3 regions of the Endozoicomonas montiporae CL-33 genome follow, and region 3 is predicted to be linked to each of the others. Evidence: predicted binding sites of a transcription regulator. Region 3 holds the regulator's gene; each other region holds the start of a gene.
The links. The regulator FNR, encoded in region 3, switches genes on or off when oxygen is low (the NO sensors DNR and NnrR bind a similar motif). The targets are predictions, from matches to a motif close to TTGATNTANATCAA.
Positions count from the first base shown of each region.

Region 1: the regulator FNR is predicted to act here: its motif matches at 6,861-6,874, upstream of EZMO1_RS04410 (sulfatase family protein).
Region 2: the regulator FNR is predicted to act here: its motif matches at 4,657-4,670, upstream of EZMO1_RS02200 (sulfatase family protein).

Region 1 covers NZ_CP013251.1:992,702-1,000,477, forward strand. The annotation lists gene EZMO1_RS04385 (CehA/McbA family metallohydrolase domain-containing protein) at 1-947, opposite strand, end outside; gene EZMO1_RS04390 (putative glycoside hydrolase) at 1,087-2,373, opposite strand; gene EZMO1_RS04395 (putative glycoside hydrolase) at 2,853-4,241, shown strand; gene EZMO1_RS04400 (hypothetical protein) at 4,497-5,060, shown strand; gene EZMO1_RS04405 (hypothetical protein) at 5,338-6,402, opposite strand; gene EZMO1_RS04410 (sulfatase family protein) at 6,971-7,776, shown strand, end outside.
Region 2 covers NZ_CP013251.1:496,520-504,295, reverse strand. The annotation lists gene EZMO1_RS02220 (TRAP transporter substrate-binding protein) at 1-526, shown strand, start outside; gene EZMO1_RS02215 (TRAP transporter small permease) at 714-1,262, shown strand; gene EZMO1_RS02210 (TRAP transporter large permease) at 1,276-2,604, shown strand; gene EZMO1_RS02205 (5-carboxymethyl-2-hydroxymuconate Delta-isomerase) at 2,639-3,031, shown strand; gene EZMO1_RS02200 (sulfatase family protein) at 3,047-4,552, opposite strand; gene argH (argininosuccinate lyase) at 4,865-6,253, opposite strand; gene EZMO1_RS02190 (sensor histidine kinase) at 6,353-7,438, shown strand; gene EZMO1_RS02185 (LytR/AlgR family response regulator transcription factor) at 7,435-7,776, shown strand, end outside.
Region 3 covers NZ_CP013251.1:3,663,934-3,671,709, forward strand. The annotation lists gene EZMO1_RS16775 (sulfite exporter TauE/SafE family protein) at 1-245, shown strand, start outside; gene hemN (oxygen-independent coproporphyrinogen III oxidase) at 411-1,796, shown strand; gene fnr (fumarate/nitrate reduction transcriptional regulator Fnr) at 2,227-2,985, shown strand; gene EZMO1_RS16790 (adenine phosphoribosyltransferase) at 3,107-3,649, shown strand; gene EZMO1_RS16795 (hypothetical protein) at 3,799-4,332, shown strand; gene EZMO1_RS16800 (TraR/DksA family transcriptional regulator) at 4,333-4,668, opposite strand; gene ttcA (tRNA 2-thiocytidine(32) synthetase TtcA) at 5,065-5,997, shown strand; gene EZMO1_RS16810 (hypothetical protein) at 6,175-6,864, shown strand; gene EZMO1_RS16815 (hypothetical protein) at 6,813-7,776, shown strand, end outside.

The sequences.
Region 1 (7,776 bases), 2.7 Mb from region 3:
CGACCATAGCGTAAGCCATTCATGATATCAGAGTATTCTTTCTCGGCGTAAACCCAGGTTTTAGAGTATTCACCCGGCCAGTAGTCATTACCCGGAGCAAGTTCATTCGGGTTATTACGCAACGGATAGAGGTTACTGGTATGTTTATGAAAGTCGGAATTGGAGGTAATCCAGTAAGGGCGACCACTGCCCAGAATATGGTCCCATGCACCACCTACGACAGCTGTCATCTGATCCATGCCGCCAATAGACGGGGCGCCGCCGTAACCTCCACGAACAGGAGCCGCCTGATGACCCGGGGCGCCTTCCATACCCACTTGCACTTCAGGTGCCACATCGTACCAGCCTTTCATGCGGGGTGGTGTAATCTGGCGGAATTTACCCAGCTCACGGGAGGATCGGCTTGGATGATTCAGGAATACCAGGGGCTTTTCCTGAAACCTGTCCAGCCACTCCAGGCCTTCCAGCATGTAGGCGTTGCGATGACTTTCAATTTCAGCTTCTTTGCGACCAAACTGACGCTGGAAGTCACGCATGGTCTCACGCTCAAGGTCGTTGATTGGAAGAATCAGGGTAGCATGGCCGTGTACAGGAATGTTCCATTCATGACCATAGAAAATCACCATATCATCCACTACTTCACGCGTCTCAAGCAGTTCAGGATAGGCATGCTCAAAGTTGATCATGGAGTGACCCGGATCACCATGATCCGTGTTAACAATCCAGCTCAGACCGAACTTTTTTCCCATAGTCGTGTTTTTCAGGTAAGAATATTTAGCATCCCCACCTTTTATAAAATTGCCATCCATATCAAAAGTCACACTCCAGTGAGTATGAACATGATGGTCACCCGCCAGCCACTGACGATCTTTATCATCGGCATCTGCGCCAACCGATACAGCCAGTAAGCTGGCCAGACAGGAACTCAGCACTTTTCTGCGAAACATATACTATGTCTCCGTACAACCGTTTCGTTTTAATGGAAGCCCGCCATGGGGTAACGGGCAAGAGGGGAAGACAGGCTCACTTGGTAGAATGAGCCTGTTCACCTGTCAGTCCTGAAAGGTGAACAGGCCAGGAGTTGCGTCAGGGGTTTGTTGTCAGCTGAATATTGGACACTCTGAACTTAACGCCATTGAGGGTATCGTTGCCACTAACACCCCTCGCACGAATATTCAGGGCCTTGTTCAGATTCAGGGCCAGCGTATGCTCAATGGCACCGTTACCGCGGGTAAAGAGAGATTTCAGGGGAATAGTGACCCATTCGCCTTTATCCTCTGCAAAGCCAGGCTCAAGATAAACCACTTGAGAGTTATTGGAGCGATCACCTTCCATATTGACCTGAATCTGCTTTGTCGGGTGAGAGGCATAATCTTCAACAATGATCCAGAAGCGCAGGTAGCCGTTGTCAATAAGACGACTTACGTCTTTAAACTCCTGATCTGCAGTACGCAACAGCACGCCACCATTGCTACCCGGATTGGCATTATTGTAATGCACGACCATTGACTGTCCCTGCCAGCTGATTCTTGGTGACGCTGACCCCCAGGAAGCAGGTGTCCTGGCCCAGCCTGTAGAAGGGGCGTTATCATTCATTTTGTACAACCATGATACACCCTCATCATCCGTTCGAATGACTTCATTGGTGTCTGCCGGATCAGTACAGCGTAATACATCGCCCGCTGAATCCGTTTCACGAATCATGGTGACTTCACTGATATCGAAACGCACATCAGACTCAGAGTGAATTTCGAGAGGAATCACTGTCTTGTTGAAGCTTCCGAGGGTGTCGCGGAAGCAACTGGTTGGAACTTTAATGGTCTGGTATTCCGGAGAGCCCGCAATAGCGTGAAAAGCGCTGGTGAGATCAACATAGTGCGGATCGGCAATTTCTACATTCTTATCAGTACTCGCCGTCATCCTGATGGATTTAATGTCGTAGGAACAGTTGCGCCCGAACTCATCACACACTTCAGTTTCCAGTGGCCGGTCATGAACACGAACAGCAAACTGGATAGTCCCACCGACTTCGTAGTAACCCAGGTCAACAGGGAGGTTGTTGGCGGTTTTCAGTCGTATTTTAGCCGGTTGCCCTTTAGTGACCTGGACGCTGATATTGCCCTGCTCTTCAACGGGCTTGTCCATTACGCTGGCAATAATGTTATCGCGAACAACAGGTATGCCCGGGATGACATCAGCGGTCAGGCCAGCATGATCTTCTATCTCAAACATCATGTTATAGGAAGCGTCCTGACCGTACAGGTAAGTTCTTCGAGCCAGGTTCGAGCTGTAATCGAAATCATCCTCTAAACAACCGGTGAGTAGAGATATCGATAAACCACCGAGAATCAGGGACCTGACAGCATTATTCATAGAAATATCCAGTTTCTTATATAACAAAATAGGTATTGCCAATGATGAGGAGTATTAACTTCCTGAAGTACTGATTATTCAAGGGACTCATCAATATAAATTGAAACGTTTCATCAGCGAGGTGAGGATAAGTGAGTTATCGGTCAATATCAAGACCATACACATTCACGCATGGTGACCCAAAAACGATATAGGAACTCGCTCAAAGCGGATGAATAAAGGCTTTTCACAAAAAATAAGAGCTTTCCCTATACGCATCCGTCTGTTTTTTTATATGTTTTTATGTTGTTAGATTGATGCAAATCAAAAGAGCGTGATAAATATTGGTATTAGTTGAATCTATTTGTCTACTGCCGTACTATCGCTTCAGCGGAAACGTTTCTGCAAATCATGATGATAGATTAAGTCGTTTATTGCAGGGCTTGACACGCTTCAGGCTTTAACAACCACAACAGATTTCCGTGTAGTAAGGATTTTGTATGAATAAGACCGTTAAATCGATACTTCTTGGCAGTCTTTCGCTGTCAATGTTAGCAGGCTGCAATAGTGATGATAGCAGGGAGGATTCAACAGACCCGGCTCCACAACCCCCGGAAATTGTAGCTGAGGAAGTGGTTATCTATGGTCCGGAAACCACCCGCGACTTTCATATGCGGGTCACTAACAGGAATAATTTTACATTTGATATTCCTGAAGACCTGACTTTGCGAGCTGGCAATATCACCACTCAGCCAGGCCTGACAGTAGACCACACCCATGCGGAAAAAACGAAGTATGGCAACCCGATTAACATAATAATCGGTAGCAACGATGAAGGCTCTGTCATGATGACAAGCACCACCGGCCAAATCATTGACCTATCTGAGGCAACGATTGACGGCACCTTGCAGTTTGACCTGAAAGTCAACAGCAAACCAGCAAAAGGCTCCAAGGTCTTTCTGACAATGAGCCACGAGAATCTGTCCGTTGCAAACCCACTACCGCCAATACCAAGCCCTACCGGGATCTCAGAGCAAACAATAGACATCACAGGCGCTTTCAACGCTTACTCTGGCGGGGCAAAGCAGACGGTAAGGGTTCCACTCGCCTGTTTCAACACTGAAGAACATGAGTTTGATTTCAGCCAGACTATCATGCCTTTTGGCCTGCATAGCGACAGCAACCTGGATATCGACCTGAGCAATATCCGCTTTGTGCCAAATTCAACAGGCCACCGTTATGAACTGCAGTGTCAAAAGCCTGACAATGTCCAAACACTGGCCTCCTCGAATGCTCATAATCTGTTTACGCGCGGCAACAACCCGGATAATGATGATGGCTTTACCGGTTGGGCCAGGAAATACAAAACATGGAATGGTGGTGGAAGCACAAAAATCAGAACCGATGTTGTTAATAAGGACAACAACAATACCCGTCATCTGCTAGTGACCTTTATTGAGTCCCAGCCCGCTGGCAGGGGTGGCCTGCTGCTCGACCCGAACAACAACAATATGGACTGGTCTGAGTTTGTGGAAAATGGCGTTCTCAGATTCCAGTTGCGAGTAGATGACTACGCCCTGCATCCAACCCGGCAGTTGCAGGTAAGTTTTGAAACCGCAGGAAACAACTCCAACAAAATCACGCTCGATGAAAACTGCTCCGAAGGAGGCTGGGGCTGGGTTGAAGTACCCGTTAAAGAGCTGATCACCCGTGCAGACGGCGTCGTTGACACTACCATCATTCAGAACGTAAGAAACGCCATGCATCTCGCGCCTGCTGATATCAGAGGCCAGGACACACTGCAAGGCATCGCCTACAGACTGATTAACGTCACGCTCCAGCCGACACCAGGCAATGAAATTACAGAAGGCTACTGCCAGAGGAAATAATAAGCGAATCAGGGAACTCACCATTTAAAGGGTGTACGCCGACTTATTTTCAAAAGCCGAATTAACTTTTTACTTGTTAGTTCGGTTTTTTTATGTTTTTTGCACCTTGCTATTCTGTATGATCAGAAAAACTGCATCAGATCATTGAAGTCAAAACAAATTTGTTTGACTATATATCCACCTTTTAATTAACAAATGTTGTTGCCTGTTGACACGTTGTCGAATGAAACAACAACGCATCTGTAGTAATTAACCATGTTTAAGAATGTACTCACCGCAGTGGCAGCCGGTGTATTAACCTTTGCTCCCGTTAGCTTTGCTGATTCTGCGCCAACTAATGATACAACCCCAATGAAAGCCCGCTTTAAGTTTGATATTAACGAACTCCATGATTGCTATAACGACGGTGAAATCATGTTTTTTCGTAATGGCAGGATGACTTACGCAGGCGACGACTTTATTCTGAGGGAGCCGAAACAGTGGCTTGTTGGGGGCGAAGTGAAACCCGGCGATAAAATTGGTTTAGAACTCTCTGAAGTCAGAATTGAACACGAAGAAATGTCCCTTACCTTATTTGACCTGAACGGCAAGCGGGAACTACGTAATCAGAACAATATGCCAGAAGCTGGCGACCAGTGGGAAATCATCATCAGCGACGGCGTTGTTGCTTTTGGTATTGGTTTTGAGCACAAAACGGCCATGCTGGCACTGTCTTTTGATCTCTTTGACTTAAACAACCCTGAAAACAGGACACGACTTGATTACAGCCTGAGCTGTAATCAGGAGCCGATTCCTGAACAGAACAGGCAAAAAGGGTAATGAATCCAGTCTTCGAGCCAGCTTCCGGAATAAACTGACCAAGCACCTCGTTAAACAAAATCCCATTCCCATACAGAAACATGGGAGTGGGTTTCGCTATAAAGATTGTCAGCGAACTATGTCAGGTATCAGGGTAAAAAGAGATAAAATGCTTGCGATGCTAAAAAAAATCCACGAATCAGCAAATGTGGGAATACTGATCCGTGGTGTCTCAAAAAACAACACTGCCAGATAGGCAATCAGGAGATTTTACAGGTGCCACTCCAGTCACGAGTAGTTAAAAATGAAAGTTAATGCCCGCTTTTGTGAACAACTGCTTTCTGTCACCGGCACCTCTTAAGTTTCCTGTGTAAAAACGATCGTACTTACGATAGGAGACTTCCAGTAAAGCCTGTAGGGTTTCATTAATTCTGTAAGTGTTCAGGAAAGTATATCGGTTTATGAAATAACCGGTATCTGTATCTTTATTGAAGTTTTTATTTCTCTGAAAAGAGAACTCTGAACGAAGACCGTTAGATAATGAATGGTTAAGTGTTACTTTACCAAACTGGTTCAGGTTTGTTTGACCAAGATGATTCTTGTTTTGGTTGCGCGTTAATTGAAACTGAACATGGCGATTAGGACGATAGCGATAGCCTATCTGGTAACGAGGATCCTGCGTTTCATAATTATTAGTCTCATCTATCTCTGAGCCATCATCAATATAGAAGCTCTGTTCTCTGTAGCGATAGTCAACATGGGCATTAAAGTTGTGACTACCAAAACGCTTATTGCCACCGACTTTAATGATATAGGTGTCTGTATTATTTAAACGCCCACCCTGATTGCTTCTGCCAAACCCACTGAAATTGGTATATTCAAACTCGGCAAACCAGTTAGCGGTAGGGCTCAAAACCTGTTCAAATCGTGGAGCCAGCTTCATCCAACGGGTTGGAGCGTCAATCAACTCACCGTTTTCTCCTCGGCTGACATTTGACTCATTCATGGCATAACGGATACGCCAGTTAGGATGGAATTTGGTGTTACCATCGAAAAGTACTTTTTTAAACTCGCTGCGACGCTCTCTGTTTCCATAGGTGTTATCGGATAGTTCAATACCCGAAAAGATACGGGTTCGCTTCGGACCATTTTTGTACAACCATGGGTTATTTCGTCTTCTTTGCTGTCGTTCGTTGCGTGCATTACGTGCATTGTTAGCAGACATATTGTAGCTATCAAAAACATCCGAACTGATCTCAGGAAGATTCAAACTTTCTTCCCAGGCTTCAACAACTTGTTTCTCCAGTGCCGTAACAGGTAATGCAACTGAGCCAAATACAAGAGGAAGTAGTAGCTTTTTCATATGATTTTTTCGCTAATCTTTATTCGTTACCGCTGGAATATAAAAGAGCTGCATTACTTACGTGGTTTCATACGGGCAGCAAATTATTTGAACAGCATGAAAGATAAACGTTTCGACCAACGTCGTCAATATCGAATAAGTACATTTGTTTTCGTTAAAAATGACTACAGAACCCTAGAATCACGGCTTTTCGCATAATCACACACATGAAAAGGCCTGATAAAACCCGCTAATGTTTGACTTGTGTCATGCTTTGCCAGCTTTATGCTGTCTAATTCAGCCTATTGTAAATAGTAAACATTTCTCAACTTTGTATCTGCTACTTGAGCATTTAAACAACATCACAATTAAACAAGTGTGTCGGGCGCATAAAACGCATAAAAATTGAATAATTAACGCACACCAAAATTCTATAGGTCTTAATAAACAGCTACTCGCTACTCCATGAGGGTAGATTACTGACCTGTATCATAGAAACAATTCTTTGGCATTTTGTTCTCAGTTTGATCCTTATAGAGTGTGCAGTTTTTACACTTATGAACTCAACTTCCTGTAAGCGATAAATAGAATGGCTGTCGCCTGTAGTGAAAGAGGTCATACTTTTTACAGTAAAGGGCATAACAACCTCATGACTTTGCCGTCTTTAAAGAAAGTTGCCTTAGGGCTAACATTTTCAGCTCTGGCCTGCAACGCCTCTGCAGGCCCGGTTCCGGCACAACGAGCAGCAGAACTTCAACAGCAGCCTAATATTGTCATCATCTTTACCGACGATATGGGCTGGGGAGATGTGGGGTACCACGGCTTTGACGATATTAAGACACCCAACATTGACAAACTGGCAGCCAATGGCGCGCACTTTCCCCAGGCTTATGTTTCCGAATCTGTCTGTGGCCCATCCCGCTCCGGTATGCTGACCGGTGTCTATCAGCAGAGAATGGGCATCTATGGCAATTCCAGCGAAAACCATATTCCCCATGACCAGCCTCTGGCGATGGAAATAGTGAAAGACCAGGGGTATGCGACTGCTGTCATAGGAAAATGGCACCTTGGCGACCCGACAGGTAAGCCGAATGAGCGTGGCGCTGACTTCTTTTATGGCTTTCTGGGTGGCTCTCATGACTACTTCCGCTCCCAGACCGTAGATACGGGCAAACTGCTCCTGGCCCCTATTTATCGTAATGACGAAGTAGTTCCTCCAATTCAGGAGCAGAACGGCTACCTGACTGAAATGTTCACTGATGAGGCCGTTGGCTTTATTGAGCGCTCGGTTAAAAAAGACAAGTCGTTTTTCCTGTATCTTGCCCACCTGGCTGTCCACCACCCATGGCAGGTGCCAGAATCTTATGTTGAGCGACTGAAAGACCTGCCTGTGAA
Region 2 (7,776 bases), 2.3 Mb from region 3:
CGGTGGTATTGCTTCCCAGATCGGTCATGAACTGGGCGTCACCAATGTCAGTGCTCCGGCACCAAAAGTCTATGAACTGTTACAACAGGGTGTGGTTGACGGCGTGATGATTGCGCCCATGACCCAAAAGTCCCTGCGTCTGAACGAAGTGATCAGCCAGATGATCAGCGTGCCCGGCGGTGTGTTCCGTGGCAGCTTCTCATTCTTTGCCAGTGAAGACTTTCTTGATGGTCTGAGCAGTAAAGATCGTAACGCCATTCTTTCTATCTCTGGTGAAAAGTTTTCGGCTATGGCAGGCAGAGTCTGGGAACAGGCTAATATTGACGGTTTCTCTGTGGCATCCGAGTCCGGCGTAAGTTACACCGAAGCGGATCAGGCGACACCGATCTACCAGACACTGGATCGCATCACTTCGGAAGTTCGCAGTGACTGGGTGAAGAAAGCCTCATCCCGTGGTGTTGATGGTCAGAAAGTGCTTGATGAGTATCTGGCTCTTGCCACCGGTTATACCAATTCCGCTTTCTAAATATGACCATGAGCAAGTCATTCTGGGTCGCGGGACAATACCCTGAAGGGCATAAAGGCGGAACGACGAGTAATAGCGAGCTATTGCGAGGAGTTCCAACGCAGCTCCCGTGATTCAGAATGGCTGCGCAATTCATGTTTAGAAAAGGGAATTGGTATTATACCTCTGAAACCAGCGAGTAAGTCTTATGAGCTTTAGCAAATGGTTAACGGAAAACTACGAGGAGCCCGGCGCATTGCGCTGGGTTGCCCTGATTCTGGAAACACTGGCCGGGCTGGCACTGTTAATCCTTATGCTGGTGACGTGTATTGACGTGGTCGGCCGCTATTTCTTCAGCAACCCGCTCAACGGTGCCACAGAAATGACCGAGATTGGCATTGCGCTGCTGGTATTTGCACAAATGCCGGTGATTACCTGGCGGGGTGGACATGTGGTGGTGGATATTCTTGACCGTTTTCTTCCGGCACTGGTGATCAAAATACTGGGAACCCTGTCTGGTCTGCTTATCAGCTTTGCTTTTTATGCGCTGGCTAACCGTATCTGGGAGCTGGCTGCACGTTCTATTCGACGCAACGAAGTCACAGAGTTTCTGTCGTTTCCCGTGGGCATCGTCGTTCAATACATTGCTATTATGAGCTGGGCCACTGCAGCAGGTATGTTGCTGTGGGGCATCTGGCGTTTATGGTTGAAGAAACCTCACCTCTCTGACCATCAGGTCAGTGAACCCGGCAGGTAAAGGAGGCTGTTTTATGGAAGCTGCATTAATTGGTTTCGCTGTCCTGCTGATTTTAATCATCGTTATCCGGATGCCCATTGCGCTGGCGATGGGACTGGTCGGTTTCTTCGGGTTTGCTGCCATGCAGGGGCTGACGTTGGGAAATATGGCCGACTTTAACTGGCGTCCGGTTCTCACCATGGCGTCACGACGGGTGATTGATACGGCACAGGATTACCACTTGTCGGTGATTCCCCTGTTTGTACTGATGGGCAACCTGATCACTCATTCCGGCATGTCACAGCAATTATACAACGCTGCCTATGCATTCCTCGGGCATCGTCGGGGTGGTCTGGCTATGTCAACCATCGTCGCCTGTGGTGGTTTTTCTGCCATTTGTGGCTCCAGCCTGGCAACCTCTGCCACCATGGCAAAAGTCGCCATGCCACCCATGCGCAAGTTTGGTTATTCCGATGGTCTGGCAACAGCCTCTATTGCGGCCGGTGGAACGCTGGGCATTCTGATTCCTCCCAGTGTGATTCTGGTCATGTACGGCCTGTTAACCGAAACGAGCATCAGGGAGTTGTTTGCGGCCGGTTTTATTCCCGGTTTACTGGGTGTGCTGCTTTACCTTGCTGCAGTCCAATATATTGTCTGGCGAAACCCGAAATCCGGCCCGCGTGGTGAAAAGCTGAACTGGAAAGAGCGCTGGGAAAGCATGCGGGAAGTGCGCGGCATTATCGCTCTGTTCGCACTGGTCATGGGCGGCATTTATGGCGGTATATTCACGCCCACTGAAGCGGCAGGCATTGGTGCCGGTGGTGCGTTTCTGATTGCCCTGTTCCGCAAGAGTCTGACATTACAAACCCTGTTTGAAGTGATTACCGACTCGACCCGCACAACCGCTATGCTGTTTGGCGTGTTGATTGGTGCGCTGATTTTTTCCAACTTCATCAACCGTGCCGGACTGCCTGACGACCTGCTGCAGTTTGTTATCGACATGAATCTGCAACCGATGCTGGTTATCTTTGCCATTCTGGTCATTTACATGCTGTTGGGCATGGTGTTTGAGTCCCTGTCCATGTTGCTGTTGACCGTTCCGGTGTTTTTCCCGCTGGTCGCCAACCTTGGTTTTGATCTGGTGTGGTTCGGCATTGTTGTGGTCGTTGTCACTGAAATCAGCCTGATTACGCCGCCCGTGGGTATGAATGTCTTTGTACTGAGTGCCATATTAAAAGACATCAATACCGGCGTTATTTTCAGAGGGGTGACACCTTTCTGGATAGCCGACCTGATCCGGCTGGCGATTATTGTGCTGGTAGCCCAGATTTCACTGTTTTTGCCGCAATTACTTTATGGCTAAGACGTAAGCAGGATATCAATATAACAGGTGATCTATGCCCCATTTAATCATCGACTATTCCAGCAATCTGGAGCCTCATGCCGACTTTAACGAACTGTTTGAAAGTGTTCAGGGCTATATCGAACAGTCTTCACTGTTTCCGTTAACAGGGCTGCGTTGTCGTGCATTTGCCAGTGACCATCACCATATCACCAGTGGTGACTCACAATACGCTTATGTTCACGTGAATTTCAGAATCGGGGCTGGAAGAACAGTTGAACAGCTGAAGCAAAGTGGAGAGGCCATTAACAGACTGCTGCTGGACTGGCTGGAGCCCGTTAATACGAGAGGTCAAATAATATGCGCCCTGTCGTTTGAAATCACCCAGATTGATTCCGGACTATCCTGGAAACACAATCCGGTAAGGGCGCATATGGCCAGACATTGAGTCTGGCCCTGTCGCTTAACGTTTACCGCGGGACAAAACCGCTTTGTTATTTTCCTGAACATCCACCCGATTCCCCTTGTCGTAATCAAAGTTACGGTTGGTGGGTTTCGGACTGAACTGGTTAATCGGCAGAGTCGCTTCCCAGGCATCAAACTTGTCTTTCAGTTCCTGAGCCTTTTCCGGCTTTTCTGCCGCAAGGTCTTTCCACTCACCCGGATCATTCGCCATGTCAAACAGGCGGATGGTACGTGGGCCATGGTTACGGTTCTGGGTCAGTTTCCAGTCACCATCACGAATCGCATAGTCCTCGTCACGACGCCAGTACAGGGTGTCGTGAGGCTTGGCATCTTCACCCATTTTTCCGTTCAGATAAGGCAGCAGATTTTTGCCATCAAACGGGAATTTGCCGGTATTCGTGCCTTTGAACAGAGAGGCAATGGTCGGAACGATATCCAGCGAGCTGACCTTTTTCTCGTACTTCAAACCTTCTGGCACCATGCCCGGCCAGTGCATAACAAACGGTACACGAACACCGCCTTCATAAGTCGTTCCCTTGAAGCCGTTGAATGGCCCCGGGCTGGACATGGTGGTTTCGCCACGCTGTTTACGACGTGGACGTTCAAAACCCTGACCCGCTGGCGTACCGTTATCACTCATGAAAAATACCAGAGTATTGTCGTCAACACCCTGCTTCTTCAGTTTATCCATCACTGCACCAATGCCATCGTCCAGTGCCAGAGTCATACCGGCAAATACACGACGCTCATCACCTGCAAAACCTTCTTTTACAGGCAAGTCTTCAAGTCTTTTCAGGTAACTGTCCGGCACCTGCCACGGATGGTGAACCGCAAGGTGAGCAAGGTACAGGAAAAACGGCTCGTCTTTATCCGTTGCCTGCTTAATGAACGACACCGCCTCATCGGTAAACATATCCGTCAGGTAGCCGTCCTGCTCCTGAATAGGAGGCTCAACTTCATCGTTACGGAAGATAGGCGCGAACATTACACGTCCATCGTCTTCAGTTTGGGAGCGGAAATAGTCGTGTGTGCCACCGAGGAAACCATAGAAGAAGTCAGCACCACGGTCGTTAGGTTTACCAGTACCATCACCCAGATGCCATTTACCAATGACGCCTGTGGTGTAACCCTGATCCTTCATGATCTCCATTACCAGCGGCTGATCTTGAGGAATGGTATTTTCCTTGAAGTTACCGTAAACCCCCATGCGCTGCTGATAAACACCCGTCAACATACCGGAACGGGAAGGGCCGCAGACAGAAGCCGAAACATACGCCTGAGGAAAATGCACACCGTTAGCCGCCAGCTTATCGATATTCGGCGTGCGAATATCGTCTACACCGTGGTAGCCAACATCACCCCAGCCCATATCATCGGTATAGATAATGATGACATTGGGCTGTTCGCTTTTAGCTACTTCAGGCACTGCAGCCGGTTTGGCAACAGCAGTGACTGCTGCCGCTGAAACCGTCATGGCAAGGGCTAATTTCTTTAACTTGTGCATTCGTGTGTCTTCGTTCTGTAGGTTGCGTACGTTTCGACCAGATAGATTCTGCGTCGTACTCTAATCCCTGTCCGGACAAAGAAAAACATCGATCAACATATTGGATGACACACGTCAACATACGCCTGTTTCGGCAACAATTTCATTTAGTGAATGCCAGTAACTACAAGATTTTGAACACTTTTTTATGATTTCGTTACAAGCTTTTCTGATGAATTTTCGAAGCAGCTTTAAAGAAGAGCAATCGTCTCTGACTGAAAAGAGCGGAAAGAAAAGGTCAGGAAGAACACCTGACCTGTCAAATAGAATGTCTTAGTCTTTTAATGTTTTTCGAGCAAAGTGTACTGCACTCCGAACTTGCTCCGGCGCCGTTCCGCCAATATGATTACGGGCACTGACCGAACCTTCCAGAGTCAGTACATCAAAAACATCCGCCTCAATAGTGTCAGAGAATACCTTCAGCTCTTCCAGTGTCATTTCAGACAAATCCTTACCCTGCTCAATACCATAAGCGACTGACTTGCCCACCACTTCGTGGGCATTACGGAACGGCATGCCTTTTCTGACCAGATAATCAGCCAGGTCGGTGGCGGTGCTGAAACCACGACGGGCGGCGTCTGCCATGGCGTCTTTTTTCGCTTCGACATGGGGAATCATATCCGCGAATGCCCGCAGGCTGTCTTTCAGGGTGTCCACCGTATCAAACAAAGGTTCTTTATCTTCCTGATTGTCCTTGTTGTACGCCAGTGGCTGAGACTTCATTAATGTCAGCAGGGAAATCAGATGACCATTCACCCGGCCGGTTTTACCCCGCACCAGTTCCGGCACATCCGGGTTTTTCTTTTGCGGCATAATGGAGGAGCCGGTGCAGAAACGATCCGGCAGATCGATAAAGTTAAACTGCGCCGATGTCCACAACACCAGTTCTTCCGACATTCTGGACAGGTGCGTCATGATCAGGGCACCTACCGAACAGAACTCAATGGCAAAGTCCCGGTCACTGACCGAATCCAGCGAATTGCGGGTCGGGCGATCAAAGCCTAATTGTTGTGCAGTAAACTCGCGGTCAATGGGGTAGGTCGTACCTGCCAGTGCCGCAGCACCGAGGGGAGAAACATTCACACGCTTGCGGCAGTCCTGCAAACGCTCACGATCCCGAACCAGCATTTCAAACCATGCCATCAGGTGATGACCAAAGGTGACCGGCTGTGCCGTCTGCAAATGGGTAAAACCGGGCATAATGGTATCGGCTTCACGTTCAGCCAGACCCAGCAAGCCCTGCTGAAAGCGATTCAGTTCCTGATCAATATGGTCTATTTCATCCCGCAGCCAGAGACGAATATCCGTTGCCACCTGATCATTACGGGAACGGCCTGTATGCAGCTTTTTGCCAGCATCGCCAATACGATCGGTTAAACGCGCTTCGATATTCATGTGAATATCTTCCAGCTCAACAGACCAGTCGATGTTGCCCTGTCGGATATCCTCCAGAATACCTTCCAGACCACTGATAATAGCGTTCAGCTCGTCGCCGGTCAGAATGCCTGCCTTGTGCAGCATACGGGCATGCGCCATGGAACCAGCAATATCGTGTTGATACAGGCGTCGGTCAAAGTCGATGGATGCCGTGAATCGTGCCACAAAGGCATCCACACCCTCGCTAAACCGTCCACCCCATTGCTGATTACTGTTATCAGACATGTCTAACCTCTTTTCGTTCTTCTGAGAGCTTTGTACTTCCCGCTCCGGCTACGGCATTATATGAACAGGCTTCAATAAGAACAATGAATCAAGCAGCCAATGCCACACTCCGCTCTCGACAAACAGAACAGTGATCATCTGTTTATTCCCGACCTGTGTCACACCTCGGCAGTGTTCATCCTGGTGTTGGTGGCTGAGCTGTTTGTACTGATTCAGGTGCTGGCTTTTCCCGGTAGCCACGGATTTGACTGGAACCGACTCGCCATCACTTCCCTGTTTGTCCAGTGGATAGCCCTGTGCAGTGCCGCTGTGTTGTGCCGACTCAGACTGCTGCTGAAACATTCACCCATCACCGTCATTGTCTCCGCCGTTCTGGCAACCGTATTGATCATTACCCTCACGGTGACGCTACTGGCACAATGGTTTCTATGGAAAGATGCCTTCCTGCTCACCTTTCCGGACTGGACTCAATTATTACGTCACGCTTTTATTGCTCTCATTATGACGGCCATGCTGTTGCGGTACTTTTATATTCAGCACGAAGCCTCCCGCCAGACCGTTGCCAACGCCAACGCACGCTTTCAGGCTTTGCAGGCGCGTATTCGACCTCACTTTCTGTTCAACAGCATGAACATCATCGCCAGCCTGATTCATATTGATCAGGACAAGGCTGAAGAGGCCGTTGAAGATTTGTCTGACCTGTTTCGCTCCAGCCTGCAGGAAGCAGGGGACCTGATCGCCCTGAGCCGGGAAATCGAACTGTGCAAAGGTTACCTGAGAATCGAAAAACACCGGCTGGGCGAACGACTGAACAGTGAGTGGCGTCTGCACAACCTGCCTGAACCATTACCAGTGACTCTGACCATTCCGCCCCTGACTCTGCAGCCGGTTATAGAGAACGCGGTTTATCATGGCATCCAGCCCAGAGAAAACGGTGGTACGGTGAGTGTAGATATCGCGCTTGGCAACGATAAAGTAACTATCAGGGTGCAAAACCCGGTGCCGGACAACAGCGAACAAGCCGTAGAGCGTGGAAACCGGCTGGCACTGGACAACATCAGGTCCCGTCTGCAACTGCTTTATGGTCACCATGCCAGCATTGACACCCACCTGACCCTGAACAATGGAACAGAAATTTACGAAACCATTATCAGCTACCCGGAAAACAAGTTATCCACAGCATGAAGATACTGATTACCGACGATGAGCCTCTCGCCCGTGACCGGGTTCGGCACCTGCTGAATCGACTGGAAGGGTTCGAAGCCATTGAGCAAGACGCGAGTAATGGCTACGAAGCGGTTGAACTCGCCAGAGCGCATCAGCCGGATATAGTACTGATGGATATTCGCATGCCCCTGATGGGTGGGCTTGAAGCCGCTAATCTGTTGGCAGAGATGGAAAAGCCACCCGCCATCATTTTCTGTACCGCTTATGATAACCACGCTATTGAGGCCTTCAACGTACAGGCCATAGGCTACCTGTTAAAGCCTGTTAAAGTCGAAGACCTGCAACAGTCACTGAAC
Region 3 (7,776 bases):
TCTGGAGCGCCAGTCAGGGCAACGCCCTGCAGTCTGCATTACTCATGGGCACTTTTGGGCTTGGCACCTTACCCTCTGTGTTTCTAACCGGCCTGTTTGCCCGACAGTTAACCGGATTGATTCAGTCCGCTATCACCCGTAATCTGGCGGGATTACTGATGGTTCTGTTTGGTATCTGGGCGATGCCCGGACCTCATCAGAAATGGATCATGTCTTTGCTGACCCTTGCCGGTCACTCCATGTAAATTCTCCAAACCTGACCCTGATCAAACAATTCACTCAACTGTAAATTGTGCTACCTACCTATTGACACATGTCAATTATATAAGAACACCCATTAAATAGACTGAAAGCCTATTCACAAGGTCGATGACAGACTAATGACCTGATAAAAACAATCGAGAATAATTATGAATAACACACCCGTGTGGGATACAGGTCTGATCAGCAAGTACAACCTGTCTGGTCCACGCTACACCTCATACCCAACGGCCGTTCAGTTTTCTGAAGACTTTGATCAAAAGCACTATCAATCCAGTGCCTGGCACAGCTCGGCCACTGACAAACCACTGTCGCTTTATTTCCACATTCCATTTTGTCAGCACGTCTGCTATTACTGCGCCTGCAACAAGATTGTCACCCGAAATACGGATCAGGCGGAAACTTACCTGAAGTATTTATTTAAGGAGATTGAACTTCAGGCTGAACTGTACAATGCAAAGCAGGAAGTACAACAATTGCATCTGGGCGGCGGCACGCCAACGTTTCTGAATGAACAACAGATCAGTGCCCTGATCAATAAAGTGTCTGAACACTTCACACTGTCGCACGGTAACGATATTGACTATTCCATAGAGCTGGACCCCCGTGAAGTAGACTGGCCCATGATGGCAACACTGCGCGACTCAGGCTTTACGCGCATCAGCATTGGTGTTCAGGATCTGGATCCGGTCGTTCAAAAAGCGGTTAACCGGCTGCAAACGGAAGAGCAGATCCAGTCTGTTCTGGATGCTGCACACGCCATGGCCTTCAAATCCGTCCATATGGATCTGATCTACGGTCTGCCTCACCAGACACTGAACGGCTTCATGACCACCATCAATAAAATCATCACCATGCAACCGGACCGGGTGTCACTATTTAACTACGCTCACCTGCCACACCGATTTATGCCACAGCGCCGCATCAGTGAAGCAGATTTACCCGATGCCAGTGTCAAACTACAGATACTGCAACAGGCCACCCGTAAATTATTAGACAGTGGTTACGTGTATATCGGCATGGATCATTTTGCACTGCCCGATGATGAACTGGCGATTGCCCAGGAAGAAGGCACACTGCATCGCAACTTTCAGGGGTACACCACACACAGCCAGTGCGATCTGGTAGGGATGGGCGTATCTTCAATCAGCAAGGTAGGAAAAACCTACGCACAGAACCATACAGACATGGCCGAGTATCAATCAGCCATTGATGAAAACCGGCTGCCTTTGCATCGCGGCTTGAAAATGACGAAAGACGACCAGATTCGCCAAAGCGTTATTAACGAGCTGATCTGTCATTTCAGGCTTGAGCCAGCCATGATTGAACAGCAATACGGAATCGATTTTCCGACTTACTTCCTGTCTGAACTGATTAATCTAAAGCCTTTAGAACAAGACGGACTGGTCTCAGTGACACCCGAAGTTCTGGAAGTAACACCGGCTGGCAAGCTGCTGATCAGAAACATCTGTATGGTGTTTGACCGTTATTTTCAGCAGCAAAATAATGTGAAGCATTTTTCTAAAGTTATTTAAGCTCAGACGTTCAAAGGTTAACTCACTTTAACCGGTTAACCTTTGATTCCCCCAAAAACAGTCAGCAAAAACACCGGCACTATGATCAACTGAAGGCAGAGCCACAAGAATATTCCCTCATCAAATCAGCCTTGCCTGACACGTTTTTTACACAATAATTCCATAGAAGCCCCACAGAGCAACACAACAAAACATTGCTCCTGATGAAACCCAGTACAAACCAGTCGCAAAAAACCTGCTCAAAACCCCAAAAAAGAACAAAACATCCACCAACGAGACTAGGCATTAACCGCAACAAAATGCGACTTGCCGAATTAAGTTTAAAAAACGATCAATATCAACATTCGTAGGTCAACACCGCACTTACACTTTCAAAATATTTTCCATAAAATAGTCAGCGTTTTGCATTTAAAGACCTTGAGGGCACTCGATGACGTCCAAGCCCAACGTCCGACAACCAAGCCATGTGGCCTGCAGGGATTGCAGTCTCAGCTCTCTGTGCCTGCCGCTGGCGTTGAGTGTGAAAGATATTGACAATCTGGATCGCATCATTAAACGCGGTCGTCCGCTGAAAAAAGGTGAGCACCTGTTCCTGGAAGGGGATCCGTTTGACAGCGTTTACGCTGTTCGCTCCGGTGCCATCAAAACCTACACTGCTACTAACGAAGGTGAAGAACAGATTACTGCCTTCTATCTGCCAAGCGAAATCCTCGGCCTGAGTGGTATGGACACTGACGTGTATCCGGTATCCGCCCAGGCTATGGAAACCACCATGGTGTGTGAAATTCCGTTTGAGCAGCTGGAGATGCTGTCTGATGACTTCCCGGAGCTGCGTCGTCACCTGATGCGCCTGATGAGCAAAAAGATCAGGGAAGACCAGCAAATGATGATGCTGCTGTCCAAGAAGAATGCAGATGAGCGTATTGCTACGTTCCTGATCAATCTTGCCAGCCGCTTTCGTCGCCGTGGCTTCTCATCCCAGTCGTTCAGACTGTCCATGTCTCGCAATGAAATGGGCAACTATCTGGGACTGGCGGTAGAAACGGTCAGCCGCGTTTTCACACGTTTCCAGAAAAATGGTCTGATTTCAGCCGTTGGCAAGGAAATTGAAATTCGTGATGCAGTTCAACTATGCTCTCTGGCTGGCGGGAAAGCCGCCGATATTGAGCAGATCATTGCAACAAACTGATCTGATGTAATCGGATTCAGGAGCCTGCCGGATTGTTGAGTACTTATGTACACATCCGGCGGTTGCTTCCGTTCCAGCCACCAAACCTCACATCACACGCACAGTAACTGGTTGCCATTTCATGATCATCGACGATTTTTATCTTAAGTCCCAGATTCGCAGCGTTCCGGACTGGCCGAAGCCCGGCGTTCTATTTCGGGATGTCACCACTATTTTTGAAAACCCCAAAGCCTGGCGCGGCGTGATGGACAGTTTTATCCACCGCTACATGGAACTGGATTTCAGCCATATTGGCGCCATGGATGCCCGCGGCTTCCTGATCGGCTCCAACCTCTCCTATGTACTCAACAAGCCACTGGTTCTGTTTCGCAAGAAAGGCAAGCTACCTGCGAAGACCCTCTCTGTGGAATATGATCTGGAGTACGGCACCGCCAGCCTGGAAGTCCACGCCGACAGTTTGCACAAAGGTGATCGCGTTTTATTGGTAGACGACCTGATTGCAACCGGCGGAACCCTTCTGGCTGCAGTTCAGCTGATAGAAAAACTCGGAGCAAAAACCATTGAAGCCGCAGCCATTATGGATTTGCCCGACCTCGGTGGCTCCCGTCGTCTGCAAAATGCTGGCGTTCCCACTTTTTCTTTGTGTGCATTTGAGGGCGAATAATGCTTCCCGCCACTTAGGAGGCTGTCCGAGAGAGAACCAACCGGTTCTCTCTGTACAATATTTCTTACACTTTATTTCCAAATGTCTGGTGCTTCAGTATTAAGCGGGTGATACGATAAAAATGAATAATGCATAACAAGGATTCAGGCATGGGAATCTGTGCAAAGGAATTGCGCCTCCACGTTGTTCGTCCAACCCTGAAACACCTCCAGATGTGGAGCCCTACGGCTGAAAACCTGTTACTGGGAACAGCTGCACGAGAGTCTGAGCTGGGATTTCATATCAAACAGGATCATCACCGGGCACTGGGGATTTACCATATTTCTCCGCGAATGCATCGAAATATCTGGGATTTTTATCTGGCGAAACGATCAGAACTTTCAAGTCTGGTCAGAGGACTGGCCAGCCAGAGAGAATTTCTTTGCCATCCACACCTTGAGCTGGCGACAAACCTCTCTTACGCAACAGCTATTGCATGGCTGGTCTATTGCAGAACTGAAAAGAACATACACTCAATGCCTAAAGATGATATCGAGGGTCTTGGCAAACTCTGGCATAACCATTTTCACCGCCACAACCCCGGTTCAGTGCAAAGCTTTGTAGACAGTTACGAGCGGCTGATCACAGGGGAGACCAGCCAGACGGGAGAAAATCAGACATCAACAGCAATCCGCAGCCTATGATCAGCCACGGGCATCGCGGGCTTCTGCGCATTTGATGCACAGATCGGCATAGGGCATAGCTTCCAGACGGGCAGGTGCTATTTCGCCTCCGCAACCAACACAATAGCCGTAGTCATCGTTATTCATGCGATCAAGCGCCAGATTGATTTTATTCAGTTCAATCTTTGCTTCATTACCAAGAGCATCAATCACCTCATCATTCTCACGCTCCTGTGCCTGCTCCGACCAGTCGGCACTGGCTTTACGAGTGACGTCTTTTTTAATGTTATGCAGCCGCTCGCTCAGTTCATCACGGCGGTTTAGCATCCAGTCTCTCAACTTGTTGTGATCACTCATAAAAATCCCCTGAATATTGTGTTTTCGAAGGTTATTGTTGGTACTGACTATCCCTGAGTTGCTGTAAATTCAGCAAAAATGGTCATGAAAGTTAATACAGGCCAAGTCAAGAGCGCCTGATAAAAGGTTATCGGTCTTGCTTCAAGTCCACAGTCGGCTGTCTGTCGCTTGTACAGATTAAAGTTAGCGGATGATCCAAACCCTGCAGAACATTTTATCTCATATAATGACACACTCTGCCTATACGGAAACAGCATCTGACCATTGATCTACATCAATAATGCTCTCGCGGTTGTTGTTGCTCGCAGTCGCTATTGGTAGTTGCACCGGATTGCGGCTAACTATTGCACACCGCTATAATCGCGAGCTTTAACTCGGAATCAGTGTTCTAAATCTATGACCTCGACCACCCTGACTGGCGCAGAAAAATACAACTTTAACAAACTCCAGAAAAAACTCAGACGCCACACCGGCAAGGCCATTGAAGACTTCAATATGATTGAGGACGGTGACCGGGTCATGGTGTGCCTGTCAGGCGGCAAAGACAGCTACACCATGCTGGACATTCTGATGAGCCTTCAGAAAAGTGCCCCTATCCACTTTGAGCTGTTTGCCGTTAACCTTGACCAGAAGCAGCCAGGTTTCCCTGAACACGTTCTGCCAGAGTACCTTGAGACTACCGGTGTGCCTTACCACATTATTAACCGCGACACATATTCTGTCGTTAAGTCCAAGATTCCGGAAGGCAAAACCACCTGCGGTCTGTGTTCCCGCCTGCGTCGCGGCACTCTGTATTCTTTTGCGGAAGAGATTGGCGCCACCAAGATCGCCCTGGGCCATCACAAGGACGATATTGTTGAAACCCTGTTTCTGAACATGTTCTATGGCTCACGCCTGTCTGCCATGCCACCCAAACTTCGTTCGGACGACGGTCGCAATGTGATTATCCGTCCACTGGCCTACTGTCGTGAAAAAGACATCAGCCGCTTTGCTGAAATCCAGAACTACCCGATCATCCCCTGCAACCTGTGTGGTTCACAGGAGAACCTGCAACGTCAAAACATTAAAGCCATGCTGGCAGAGTGGGAAAAGAGGCACCCAAGCCGCATTGAGTCCATCTTTACCGCCATGCAGAATATTGCGCCTTCCCAGATGGCCGATACCGAACTGTTCGACTTCACCAGCCTGACCATTGACCGCTCCGGTGAGCGCAAGCCTTACGAGTTTGAAGATGGCCAGGAGATTTTTTCGGGAAATATTCCTGAAGCAACCCCGGCCAAAGAAGACGATACTGTGCAGGTGATTAATTTTGGGCCAGCTACCATCTGACCCATTCTCTGGCATCATGTTTGCCCTATCAACTTCAATGAGTTAGTTGATAGGGCAAACGGTTAATGACGACGCTACTGAAGCCCTTAAATACTAATAAACGAACGCTATGCCAATTCAGTTTTACTTTTTCACAACGATAAAAACGGTAATACCCTAAACCGGTTTTTTTCAGCCATGTTTCTTCGTCTTCTACTCGGCACATCTCTGTCCTCGGTTATTACCTTCGCAGCCTGTGCCGATAAACTGTTTGGCCTTCCGGTCAGCCTGCAGGGCCAGAAAGATGCAGCCATGCTTTATGCCTCAATCCTGACTGAGCCTAACCCACAGCAAGACCTGATCACCCTCACCACGGAAGGATATCAGGGTATGGGTAACTTTTCTTATGTAATGACTTTCTCCGACCTGCTGGAGCAGGCAATACTGAATGCCAACATCCAGAGAATCATGGGAGGCAGTGAAGAAACGGAAGAGAAGGTAGGCAAAATATATAATTTTCCATCCCGTCCAGATGACATCTGGTACCAAGGCAGTGAAGACGAGTATGTCCCAACAGAAAACACCAGCTATTTGCAAAAGCTGGCACAAAGCCAGACAGTGTATTCTTTTGTCATTCCCCCTCCTGACCTGGATCCTCTGATGGATCTCAAAGTCAACTGGATGTATTTCAGGGAAATTCATTCACCGGATATAGACGCTTCTATCCATAAAGCTCAGTATCTGGAAATGTTGGCTTTGCTTCCTTCAGGGCATCAATTAACCATTAATGACAGTTTCAGTGTTTTCCCCCCGAGTTTGTTGAAGAGGTGTTCGCCATGGACACACTCGATGAATACAACGACGGATCATCACTTGAACATCCGCTAACCCCTTCTTTTGGGGTCAACGAGAACAACATCGGTCTGTTGCTAAGACCGTCCCCTGAAACCCAAAGTAAAACTAATGATCAATATCCTCCATTTTTAAAAGCTTATAGCCGCATGCCTCAAGGCCTGACCGAAGCCATCGACCAACTTTTAAAAGCTGATGAACGACTGAATAACAATAGAGACGATATACATTTTTACACCGGATACTTTCATACCCTTTATGCAAAGCTGCTGTTCATTCATTCCATAACCAGTTCGGATAAAAAGTCCGATATGGTTCTGATGATGCCTCTAACTTTCAATGATCTCGAAATACCCGCCGTTGTTGAATCATTAAAATCCCTATCCGCAGCTAAAATTCATTACTGGAACGGCGACTACTGGAAATCAATAAAAAAAACTGAAACCGCCTATCTGGCTTCAGAGGCTTATCAACGCAGCATTGTTATCATGAACCCGTTTCCCCTTGATCATAAAATTTATCTTGAGCTTCTCAAAGCATCCGGGCCCATGCCAGTAGCAGGTTCCACCGGGGACCACAGCCTGTTTGAGGTCATTTCCAGCGGGCGCCTGCCCTTCCATGAATACATGCCTTACCAGAGAATGGTCAACGAGAACCTTGCCAGTGCGGCCGGGTCGTCTTCCATTAAGATGTTTTTCTCGGCCAGAGGATACTTGAATCGAGCAAGAGCACTGCGTCAATTAAAAAAGCATCCTGAGCTGATTCAATCGTATTTGATGAGATTGAATCAGAAATACAATGCGACACCCTTCCTGATTGAAATGGTTAAACAGAGTATTAACAACGACAGTTCATTGTGGGCTGCTATCCGATGGGCAGACCAGAGGCTTGAAAACGGGGGGTTGAATCGACCCGCCATTTCAGAGCTGGAAGCACTGATCTGTGGAC